Chelativorans sp. AA-79: one gene and its partner. The protein of the gene in region 2 interacts with the protein of the main gene of each other region in a pairwise test. Links are inferred from orthologs where the notes say so. Each region holds a gene or a part of one and is shown on either strand. Other genes may lie near its edges.

Evidence for each region. Proteins that work in one complex are often made in the same cells at the same time.
Region 1: the proteins of PVE73_RS03720 (region 2) and PVE73_RS14310 interact in binary tests that used the Escherichia coli proteins (3 or more experiments, as listed by UniProt). The link is inferred for Chelativorans sp. AA-79 from one-to-one orthologs.

The regions. Positions count from the first base shown.
Region 1 is NZ_CP120361.1:2,934,609-2,937,890, reverse strand. Bases 259-3,085 are described here. They hold PVE73_RS14310 (cysteine desulfurase family protein), read left to right. Parts: upstream 259-1,005; coding sequence 1,006-2,166; downstream 2,167-3,085. Other genes in these bases: sufB (Fe-S cluster assembly protein SufB), read left to right, coding at 2,331-3,085; PVE73_RS14315 (alpha/beta hydrolase), read right to left, coding at 259-778. Outside these bases: more of PVE73_RS14315, read right to left, coding at 104-258; more of sufB, read left to right, coding at 3,086-3,282. UniProt on the Escherichia coli protein: Master enzyme that delivers sulfur to a number of partners involved in Fe-S cluster assembly, tRNA modification or cofactor biosynthesis. Catalyzes the removal of elemental sulfur from cysteine to produce alanine.
Region 2 is NZ_CP120361.1:723,711-731,360, forward strand. What follows is about bases 2,107-4,987. They hold PVE73_RS03720 (sulfurtransferase TusA family protein), read left to right. Parts: upstream 2,107-3,375; coding sequence 3,376-3,600; downstream 3,601-4,987. Other genes in these bases: PVE73_RS03715 (murein L,D-transpeptidase family protein), read left to right, coding at 2,107-3,361; PVE73_RS03725 (GTP-binding protein), read right to left, coding at 3,655-4,698; PVE73_RS03730 (D-alanyl-D-alanine carboxypeptidase family protein), read right to left, coding at 4,703-4,987. Outside these bases: PVE73_RS03705 (site-specific tyrosine recombinase XerD), read left to right, coding at 1-804; PVE73_RS03710 (acetyl-CoA carboxylase carboxyltransferase subunit alpha), read left to right, coding at 900-1,850; more of PVE73_RS03715, read left to right, coding at 2,078-2,106; more of PVE73_RS03730, read right to left, coding at 4,988-5,809; PVE73_RS03735 (M20 aminoacylase family protein), read left to right, coding at 5,996-7,159; PVE73_RS03745 (hypothetical protein), read right to left, coding at 7,358-7,650. UniProt on the Escherichia coli protein: Sulfur carrier protein involved in sulfur trafficking in the cell. Part of a sulfur-relay system required for 2-thiolation during synthesis of 2-thiouridine of the modified wobble base 5-methylaminomethyl-2-thiouridine (mnm(5)s(2)U) in tRNA.

The sequences.
Region 1 (3,282 bases), 2.2 Mb from region 2 along the record:
TTCGCCGCATGCGAAGCGTCTCACGCAGTAAGCCAGCTGTCGACCCACGCGCGTTGTTTTGTCCCTTCAAGGCTATAGTTCGCTTAACGGCGGATCCGATGCTTCATCTTAGGCGTTTCGGGCGGGGCTCGGCGAGTTCTCCTCTGAGCCGTCGATCGAGATACTCCGCGCATTCTTCGATCAATACATCTGATGCATTGGTGAAGAAGTGGTTCGCGTCGGGGATCGTATTCTGCGTTATGGTAATGCCCTTCTGCGACTGCAGCTTGTCCACCAGGGTCTGCACATCTGCGGGCGGCGCCACGCGATCGGCGCTGCCATGGATGATGAGACCCGAGGACGGGCAGGGCGCGAGGAAGGAGAAATCATAGATGTTCGGCTGCGGGGCGATGGAGATGAAACCCTCGATCTCCGGCCGGCGCATCAGAAGCTGCATGCCGATCCAGGCGCCGAAGGAATAGCCGGCGACCCAGCAGTTCTTGGAATCGGGATGCAGCGACTGCACCCAGTCGAGCGCGGCGGCGGCGTCCGAGAGCTCGCCCGTGCCGTGGTCGAAAGCCCCCTGACTCCGCCCGATGCCGCGGAAATTGAACCGCAGTGTCGTGAAGCCACGCTGCTGGAACATATAGAAAAGATCATAGATGATCTTGTTGTTCATCGTGCCGCCGAACTGCGGATGCGGGTGCAGGATGAGCGCAATCGGCGCATTCTTCTCCTTCGACGGCTGATACCGGCCTTCGAGACGTCCGGCCGGGCCGGTAAAGATTACCTCGGGCATTCTTACTCCACCTTGACCCCTTGCCAACAACCGCGTAGCCGGTCGGCGGTGCGCGGCAGGCCTTGACGCGGGGCCTTTGCCTCCATAGAAGCTACTTTAGAACTGTTCAAAACTGGGCGGCCTATGTCGCCCGTCGGCAGCCGCGTAGATAGGACGGCTTGCCTTGGAACTTCAAGGAAATAACGCCTTCCCCGCGACAATTGTGGCAGAAGGCATAACGGATGGATATGGCTGCACCGCGCATCTACCTCGATTACAACGCCACGGCGCCGCTGACGGATGCTGCGCGGCGCGCCGTGATCGAGGCGCTCGATGCGGCGAACCCCTCCTCCGTGCATATGGAGGGCCGCACGGCGCGGCGCGTCGTGGAGGAGGCGAGGCGCGATGTGGCGGCACTCGTGAACGGCGAGCCGGCGCATGTGGTCTTCACCTCGGGCGCGACGGAAGCCGCGACCATGCTGCTCTCGCCGGACTGGACCATGGGGCGGGCGCCGCTCGGTTTTTCGCGCCTCTATGTAAGCGCGGCCGATCATCCCTGCATGCTCTCCGGCGGCCGCTTCCCCCCGGAGGCGGTGGAGCGGGTCCCGGTGGGGCCGGACGGGCGCATCGACCTTGCCGCGCTCGAACGCGCGCTTGCCGCCCATGACGGCGCGCGTGGCCTGCCGCTCGTTGCGACCCATGTGGCGAACAACGAGACCGGCGTGATCCAGCCGATCGAGGAGATCGGCGCGCTGGTGAAGAAGGCCGGCGGGGTTACGATCCTTGATGCCGTTCAGGCGGCAGGAAGAATTTCGTTCGACATTTCATTTGGATACGCAGACTTTCTCATTCTTTCCTCGCACAAGATAGGCGGCCCGAAGGGCGTTGGCGCCGTCGTGGGCGCATCCGATCTCATGATGCCCTGCGCACTGGTGACGGGCGGCGGCCAGGAGAAGGGCCACCGTGCCGGAACGGAGAATGTCGCGGCCATTGCGGGATTCGGCGCCGCTGCACGGGAAGGGATGTCGGCGCTGGCACGCATGGGCGAGACGCAGGCGCTGCGCGAGCGCCTGGAGGCGGTCATCCGCGATCTCGTGCCCGACGCGGTGATTTATGGCCGGGAGGCTCCGCGCCTGCCCAACACCGTGTTCTTCTCGATCCCCGAGATGAAGGCGGAGACGGCGCAGATCGCCTTCGATCTGGCGGGCATCGCGCTTTCGGCGGGTTCGGCCTGTTCCTCGGGCAAGGTGGGGCCGAGTCATGTGCTGCAGGCCATGGGTTTCGGAGACCAGGCGGGAGCGCTTCGCGTCTCCATCGGGCCGGCGACGACGGAAGAGGAGATCAGCGCCTTCGCCGCCGCGCTGGAAAAGGTTGTCGCACGCCGGCGGGCGAACACGGCCGCTGCGTGAGGGTCGAAGGGGTGCCGCGAACACCGGGAGAAAAATGGAGTAAATGACACATATTTTGTGATCGCATGGGTGAATTCGGCACGCGGATTCCCTAAATACCGGCATAAGCTGCCAGAATTGCAAAACGGCCGGACCTTGACTCCGGCATGGATGGAGAAACGCTGATGCCTGCAGTGCAGGAGACAATCGATCAGGTCCGATTGATCGATGTGGACCAGTACAAATACGGGTTCGAGACGCTCATCGAAAGCGACAAGGCGCCCAAGGGCCTCAACGAGGACATCATCCGCTTCATCTCGGCCAAGAAGGGCGAGCCGGAGTGGATGACCGAGTGGCGCCTCAACGCCTACCGCCGCTGGCTCACGATGGAGGAGCCGAGCTGGGCGCGCGTCAGCTACCCGAAGATCGATTTCCAGGACATCCATTACTATTCCGCCCCCAAGCTCCAGGCCGGGCCGACTTCGCTCGACGAGGTGGATCCCGAACTCCTGCGGACCTACGAAAAGCTGGGCATTCCGCTGAAAGAGCAGGAAATCCTGGCCGGTGTGCGCAAACCCGGCGACGGCGAGGCGGAGCCGAGCGACAATGTCTATTCCTCGGGTCGGGTGGCGGTCGATGCCGTCTTCGATTCCATTTCGGTCGTGACGACCTTCAAGAAGGAACTGGCCAAGGCCGGCGTCATCTTCTGCTCGATCTCGGAGGCGATCCGCGAGCACCCCGAACTGGTACGCAAATATCTGGGCTCGGTGGTGCCGCCGACCGACAATTTCTATGCCACGCTCAATTCCGCGGTCTTCACCGACGGCTCCTTCGTCTATGTGCCGAAGGGCGTGCGCTGCCCGATGGAGCTTTCCACCTATTTCCGCATCAACGAAAAGAACACGGGCCAGTTCGAGCGCACGCTGATCATCGCCGACGAGGGCGCCTACGTCTCCTATCTGGAAGGCTGCACGGCGCCGCAGCGCGACGAGAACCAGCTGCACGCGGCCGTGGTCGAGCTGATTGCGCTCGACGACGCCGAGATCAAGTACTCGACGGTGCAGAACTGGTATCCGGGCGACAAGGAAGGCAAGGGCGGCATCTACAACTTCGTCACCAAGCGTGGCGACTGCCGCG
Region 2 (7,650 bases):
GGCGGATTGGGGCTGGCGGATGCGAGCGCAGCGGGCATCCGCGCCTATCTCGCGGATATCGCCGGGCGCGGCTTTGCTCCCACGACGCAGGCGCGGAAGCTTTCCTCCCTCAGGCAGTTCTTCAAATTCCTCTATGCGGAAGGTTTGCGCGGCGACGATCCGACAGGCGTGCTGGACAGCCCGAAGAAAGGCCGCCCGCTGCCCAAGACACTGAGCGAGGAGCAGATGCTTGCTCTTCTCGACCGGGCCGCGGAGGAGGCGCGCGCAGCGTCCGAAGGCACGCCGGAGCGCCTTGCCGCGCAGCGCCTCTCGACGCTGCTCGAGATGCTCTATGCCTCCGGCCTGCGCGTCTCGGAACTTGTGACACTGCCGCTCCGCGTCGCGCTCAGGGACGAACGGTTCTTCGCGGTTCGGGGAAAAGGGGGCAAGGAACGCATCGTGCCGCTTTCAGCCAAGGCGCGGCAAGCCGTGGCGCACTGGGTCCGGGAGCGGGCGCGGCATCCCGCCTTCGCGGAAAGCCCGTGGCTTTTCCCGGCCGCGTCCGCGAGCGGCCACCTGCCCCGCCAGGTCTTTGCGCGCGAGCTCAAGGGGCTGGCGGCGCGGGCGGGCATATCCGCCGCGAAGATCTCGCCGCACGTGCTGCGCCATGCCTTCGCAAGCCATCTTCTGCAAAACGGTGCGGATCTCAGGGCCGTCCAGCAGCTCCTAGGCCATGCGGACATCTCTACCACGCAGATCTATACCCATGTGCTCGAAAAGAGGCTGCAGGAACTGGTGCAGAAGCACCACCCGCTTGCCGACTAGCGCCATGGCCGCTATGTGAAACCACGATTTTAGCGGCGGCCTCGCCGTTTGTGCTCAAAACCGCAGTGTCTCGTGTCCGATTTTTTGGCGGGTGAATGTATAACTATCTCGATTTCGAAAAGCCGGTCGCCGATCTCGAAGGCAAGATCCTCGAACTCAAGAAGCTTACCGAAAGCGGCGAGGCCGTCGACGTTGGTGAAGAGATCGCGCGGCTCGAGCGGCGCTCCAAGGATGCCCTGCGCGACATCTACAGGGCGCTGACGCCTTGGCAGAAGGCGCAGGTGGCCCGTCACCCTGACCGGCCGCACTGCATGGACTATGTGCGCGCGCTCTTCACGGACTTCACGCCGCTCGCCGGCGACCGCGCTTTCGGCGAGGACGAGGCGGTGGTCGCCGGCTTTGCCCGCTTCCGCGGTGAATCCATCGCCGTCATAGGCCAGGAAAAAGGGAACGACACCCAGAGCCGGCTGAAGCACAATTTCGGTATGGCCCGACCGGACGGCTATCGCAAGGCCGTGCGGGTGATGGATCTTGCCGACCGTTTCGGCGTGCCGGTGGTCAGTCTCGTCGATACGGCGGGCGCCTATCCGGGCATCGATGCGGAGGAGCGGGGGCAGGCCGAGGCGATCGCGCGGTCCACGTCGAAATGCCTGGGCCTAAAGGTGCCCAATGTCGCCCTGATCATCGGCGAGGGTGGCTCGGGCGGGGCGATCGCCATCGCCACGGCCAATCTGGTCTATATGCTGGAGCATTCCATCTATTCAGTGATCTCGCCGGAGGGGGCTGCGTCCATCCTGTGGCACGATTCCACGCGCGCCAAGGACGCGGCGACCAATATGAAGATCACCGCGCAGGATCTGCTGCAACTGAAGGTGATCGACGGGATCATTCCCGAGCCCGTGGGCGGCGCGCACCGCTCGCCGGAGACGGTGATCCAGGCCGCTGGCGAGACCATCGAAAAAGGGTTCCGCGACCTGACCGAGGCTGGCGGCGACTATCGCGAACTCAGGCGGGAGAAATTCCTCGCCATCGGTCGACAGCTCTAAAGCCGCCAGCGATCGTTCCGGTCCGTCCGGGCCTCAGCCCTCACGCTTATCTCCAACAAGCAAGATTCTGTTGTTCGTCATATTCTTGCCTTGCCGCCCACTTCAAGATAAGCCGTAATGCGCCGTGGCTGGTAATGATTTGTCAAGGCTAACGGTCTTTAGTAGCGGAGATATCCGCCTCCTGCCGCCGGGAGAGGGGAATGGCGACCCAAAAACGAGACCATCGCATGAAAAGCCGTCTTGCTTGTGCTGTGCTTCTGCCGGTCTTCATCCTCGCGGGCTGCAGCGGGTCCCTGGAAGACATCGCGCCCAAGGCCGAGCGCAAGCTGCCGCAGGAAGTCACAGAGGCCATGCAGGCCAAGGGGATGAGCAAGAACTCGCCCATCATGATGCGCATCTTCAAGGAAGAGGGTGTGCTGGAGGTCTGGAAGCAGAAACGGGACGGGCGCTACGACCGCATCGCGAGCTACGACATCTGCAAGTGGTCCGGCAAGCTCGGTCCGAAATACACGGAGGGTGACCGGCAGGCGCCGGAGGGATTCTATACCGTCCGGCCGCAGCAGATGAACCCGAATTCCAGCTATCATCTCTCGTTCAACGTCGGTTTTCCGAATGCCTATGACCAGGCGAACGGTCGAACGGGCCAGCATCTGATGGTGCATGGTGCCTGTTCTTCCGCCGGCTGTTATTCCATGACCGACGAGCAGGTGGAGGAGATCTACGCCTTCGCGCGGGACGCCTTCCGCGGCGGTCAGCAGGCGTTCCAGCTCCAGGCCTTCCCCTTCCGCATGACGCCGGAAAACATGGCACGCTACCGCGACGATCCGAACTATCCCTTCTGGCAGATGCTGAAGGAAGGCTATGACCATTTCGAGATCACCAAGTCCCCGCCCAAGGTGGATGTCTGCGAACGGCGCTATGTCTTCAACCGCGTCGCGGCCGACGGCTACAGCTTCGAACCGACGCAGGCCTGTCCGCCCTCCACCCAGCCGCAGGCGCTGCTGACGGCCTATCAGGCCTATAAGAAGAAACAGGACCTCGCCGTCTCCCAGGCGGCCTGGAAGTGGAGCAAGCAGCAGCCGAAGCCCACGATCGCCGGCCTCGAGGAGGCCAAGCTCGTTGCCGACTGGAGCCGCCGCCGCGCCCGTGGCGAGAGGGTCACGCCCGAGCCGCCGTCCCTGACACCGGTGATGGTGGCGAAGCAAAAGGCACCGGAATCGGCGCCCGTCACCGCGTATGCGCCGCCCCCACGCCCGGCCCCGGCCACGCAGGCGACCGCCGCGGCCGAACAGCCGCCAGCGGAGCAGGAAGCCGCGACGGCGGCCGCAGAGGCGAACGGTGCGGTGACGGAGACGCAGATGCAAGTCGGTGCGACCCCACTCACCACCGGCTCCACACCAGCGCCGGCACCCAATCCGAATCGTCCCGCCGCTGCTGCCGCGCAACCGGAAACCGCTCCCGAGCCGGAGCAGGGCCGGATGAGCCGCCTCTGGAACATGTTCCGCAAGTGAGTTCCCAAGGACGCATGTCGGATGTTTACGACCTCAGGGGGCTCAACTGCCCCTTGCCAGTGCTGAAGGCCAAAAAGCGCCTGGCGGGCATGAAGCCCGGAGAACGCCTCTGGGTCGAAACGACGGACCCTCTGGCCGTCATCGACATTCCGGCCTTCTGCAATAATGAGAAGCACCCCCTGGTGGAGACGGAAACCGTATCCGGCGGGCACCGCTTCCTCATCGAGCGCGGTGGTTGACGTCGAGAGGCCGCACCTTGACCTCGATCAAGGTCGGAAACCGCCGCCGGCAGGTTAACGCCTGATCCCCGGGATCGAAAGCGGGTTGCGTTCAAGGGCGGCGCGATCGGGAGTATCGATCGCCGTCTGGCCCGTAAAGGCGGCGAAGAGGCGGCGCACATAGTCGGTGTCTAGAGCACGGCCGATCACGACGATGCGCGTGCCTCGCGTGCCATCGGGCCAGGCACCCAGGAGCTCTGGTGGATGCAGGAGTTTCTGCGCGCCCTGGATCAGGAGGGGGCGGCCCGGGTTCTCGGAGGTCTCGGCCAGCCCTTTTATCCGCAGGATCTCTTCGCCCTGCTGCGTGGTCAGCAGGTCCAGGAAATTCTCGATCGCGGAAGCCGGCAAAGGGCCGTCATAGCTGAGCGAGACGCTGCGGAAGTCATCGTGGTGATGATCATGTCCGTCGTGATCGTGCCCGTGGTGATCTGCGCCCGGTAGACCGGGCTTCACCCGGTCGAGAGCGGGGCGAAGCAGGCACTCGACGACGGCCGGGTGGCGGCTGTCGAGAAGCTCGGCACTGCTGTTGAGGGCCGAAAGCCGGGTCATGAGCGCCCGCCGGTCCTCCTCCACCGCCAGATCGGCTTTGGAAACAACGATCTGGTCGGCCAAAGTTACCTGTTGCCGTGCCTCCTCATAGGCATCCAGAGTGGCTGCTCCATGCATGGCGTCGACAATCGTGACCACGCATTCGAGCCTGTAGCGACGCGAAAGCGTCGGATGGGCGATGATCGACTGGAGCATGGGCACGGGATCGGCGAGCCCGCTCGTTTCCACAACGACGCGATCCAGCGCCGGCCGGCGCTCCGTGAGGGAGAGGAGCGTGTCCACGAGCTCGCCGCGAACGGTGCAGCAAAGGCAGCCGCCGCCGATTTCGACGATGCCGTCCGCCGCCTGCTCCACCAGAAGGTGATCGATCGCTACCTCGCCGAACTCGTTGATGACGACGGCCGTATGAGCCAGCGACGGGGTCTTCAGCAGGCGGTTGAGCAGCGTCGTCTTGCCGGAGCCCAGAAATCCGGTGAGCACGACGAGTGCAACGGTCGGCGTCGGTTCCAAGACGTCAGCCGCCCTGCTGCACGGCGACCGGCTGAGGCGTGTAGTCGGGGCGCGGTGTCGGGATCGGCACATCGGCATAGCGCGGCTTGGCCGGTTCCTCGCCCATCGCGCCGCCAAGGCCGACGGCGACGACGCGCGGCTCGCGCTGCATGGGATGGACATGGGGCGAGGTGAGCACGAAGCGGCCTTGGTCGTCGCGCTCCTTCATGCGCTGCTCAACGGCCTCCTGCGTGCAGATCTCGCCTCGTATATCCGCAACGGCCGCCGTGGTCTGGCCCGACGGGCGGAGGCTGGCGATGTTGGGCCCGCCGAGACCGGGTGCCTTGAAGCCGCGGGCAAGCAACTCCGCGGCCAGCTCCGCTCGCTCCACCTGCGAGTGCGCCCCCAGGACGATGGCTGCCAGCGTTCGCCGGCCACGCGTTGCGGTGGCCACCAGATTGAAGCCGGACGAGCAGATATAGCCCGTCTTCATTCCGTCGGCGCCATCGAACCGGCCGATCAGGAAATTGGTGTTCTCCTTGACGGATTCGCCGTTGCGCACGCCTTCGATGGAGAAATAGCCGGCATACCGGGGAAATTCGGTGCGCAGCGCGCGCACCAGGATGGCAAGGTCTCGCGCCGTGGTATACTGCGACGGCCCGGGCAGGCCATGGGCGTTGATGAAGCGGGTATCCGTCATTCCCAGGCGGCGTGCTTCCCCGTTCATCCGTGCGACGAATGCCTCCTCCGAGCCGCCGACGCTTTCGGCTACCGCCGTGGTGACGTCGTTGGCCGACATCACGAGGAAGATCTTCAGCGCGTTGTCGAGCGTCAGCACCGAACCTTGCGGATAACCGATCTTGCTGGGCGGCTCCTTTGCGGCGTTCTGCGTGATGCGCACGGGCGAATTGAGCTGAACCGCGCCGGATTCGAGAGCGCGGAAGACCACATAGGCCGTCATCAGCTTGGTGAGCGAGGCGGGATACCAGCGCTGGAAGGCATCCTCATGGGCCAGAACCCGGCCGCTGCCGACGTCGAGGAGAACAAAGGGGCCGGCATGTGCCGGAAGACCGAGGAGCAACGCGAAGAGCGTCGCGGCCAGAATGATCGGTTTGTGTCGCCAATGCCGCATGCGTCCAATTCCATGTTGCGCGCCTGTTGCGGATATCCGAAAAATGCGCGAGGAAATTACCGTTCACCGCGGATTTTCCAACCGCTTGCCGCGATAGCCAACGCAATTTGTCGTTATCGTGGCGCGATCGCTGATTCATTGTTTCTAAACTTCTCGCCGACCGCAAGCACAGGGAAAGAGTTTTTCATGCCGATCGTTAACCGCGCAGCAGAGCTTCATGCAGAGATCAGGGAGTGGCGCCGTGATCTGCACCGCAGGCCGGAAATCCTCTTCGACGTCCATGAGACCGCTGCGTTCGTGCGGGAAAAGCTCGAGAGGTTCGGCTGCGATGAGGTGGCCACGGGGATCGGGCGAACGGGCGTGGTCGGTATCATCCGCGGCAGCCGCGGCGAGGGGCCGTGCGTCGGGCTGCGCGCGGACATGGATGCGCTCCCCCTGCAAGAGGCGACCGGCAAGCCCTACGCCTCCGCCATGCCTGGGCGCATGCATGCCTGCGGGCATGACGGGCACACGGCGATGCTGCTCGGAGCGGCGAAGTACCTCGCCGAAACGCGCAATTTCGCGGGTACCGTGGCGGTGATCTTCCAGCCCGCGGAGGAAGGCGGCGGCGGTGGTAACGAGATGGTGAAGGACGGCATGATGGAGCGCTTCGGGATCACCCGCGTCTTCGGCATGCACAACCTGCCGGGCCTGCCGGTGGGGCAGTTCGGCATCCGCCCGGGGCCGATCATGGCGTCCACGGCGGAGTTCGCCATCACTGTCCACGGCAAAGGCGGGCATGCCGCCATGCCCCACAGGACGGTGGATCCGGTGGTGATGGCGGCGCAGATCGTGCTCGGCCTGCAGACCATCGCCGCGCGCTCGATCGATCCGCTGGAATCGGTGGTGGTTTCGGTGACGAAGGTCCATGGCGGCGACGCGCACAACATCATCCCCGACAAGGTGGAACTGGCGGGCACGATCCGCACCTTGAAGAGGGAGGTAAGCGCGCTTGCCGAAGAGCGGCTTCATGCCATCTGCCGGGGAATCGCCGACGCCGGCGGAGCGAGCGTGAGCGTCGAATACGACCCGAACTATCCTGTGACGGTGAACCATCCCGAGGAGACGGGGTTCGCTGGAAGCGTGGCGAGCGAGGTGGCGGGCGCTGCCAATGTGTTCACGGACATGCCTCCCATGATGGGCGGGGAAGACTTCTCCTACATGCTCGAGGCCCGCCCCGGCGCCTTCATCTTCGTCGGGAACGGGGACAGTGCCGGCCTCCACAACCCGGCATACGACTTCAACGATGAAGCCATCCCGCACGGGGTGAGCTACTGGGTGCGGCTGGCGGAGAGGGCGCTGGCTCCCTGAGCGCGGCGAAATGTCTCAAGTTATCCGCGGCAGGTCGCGCAAGGCAGCTATTTCGGCTTGGCGATACCGAAACGACGCGGTATGAGTGCGGTGCGGAACGGTCCCGTAGCTCAGTAGGATAGAGCATCAGATTCCTAATCTGAGGGTCGCAGGTTCGAATCCTGCCGGGATCGCCATCCTCTTTGCCGCCACCGCATTTCAAGCTTCCTGCCCTGCGCTGCACGCATCGCTCAACGTATTGAAACGCTTGCGTTTTAATTGGCTGCACGTTATGGGAAAGAAGATTGTGGCTATCGCCAGATCGCTCTGTTCCGGGAAAGCCGTTCCCCCGAACAGGGATGGCCTTTGGTCGGCTTCCGCGCTTTCATGATTTCGCGTCGCGTTTTTGTCGGGTCGACAGTTTCGTGCAGTCGGTTTGCCGCCGAGCACTATCCCCCATAGTTGGTAGGCGCCTGAATGGCTTTTGGCCAAACGAGGGAATGCACGTAACG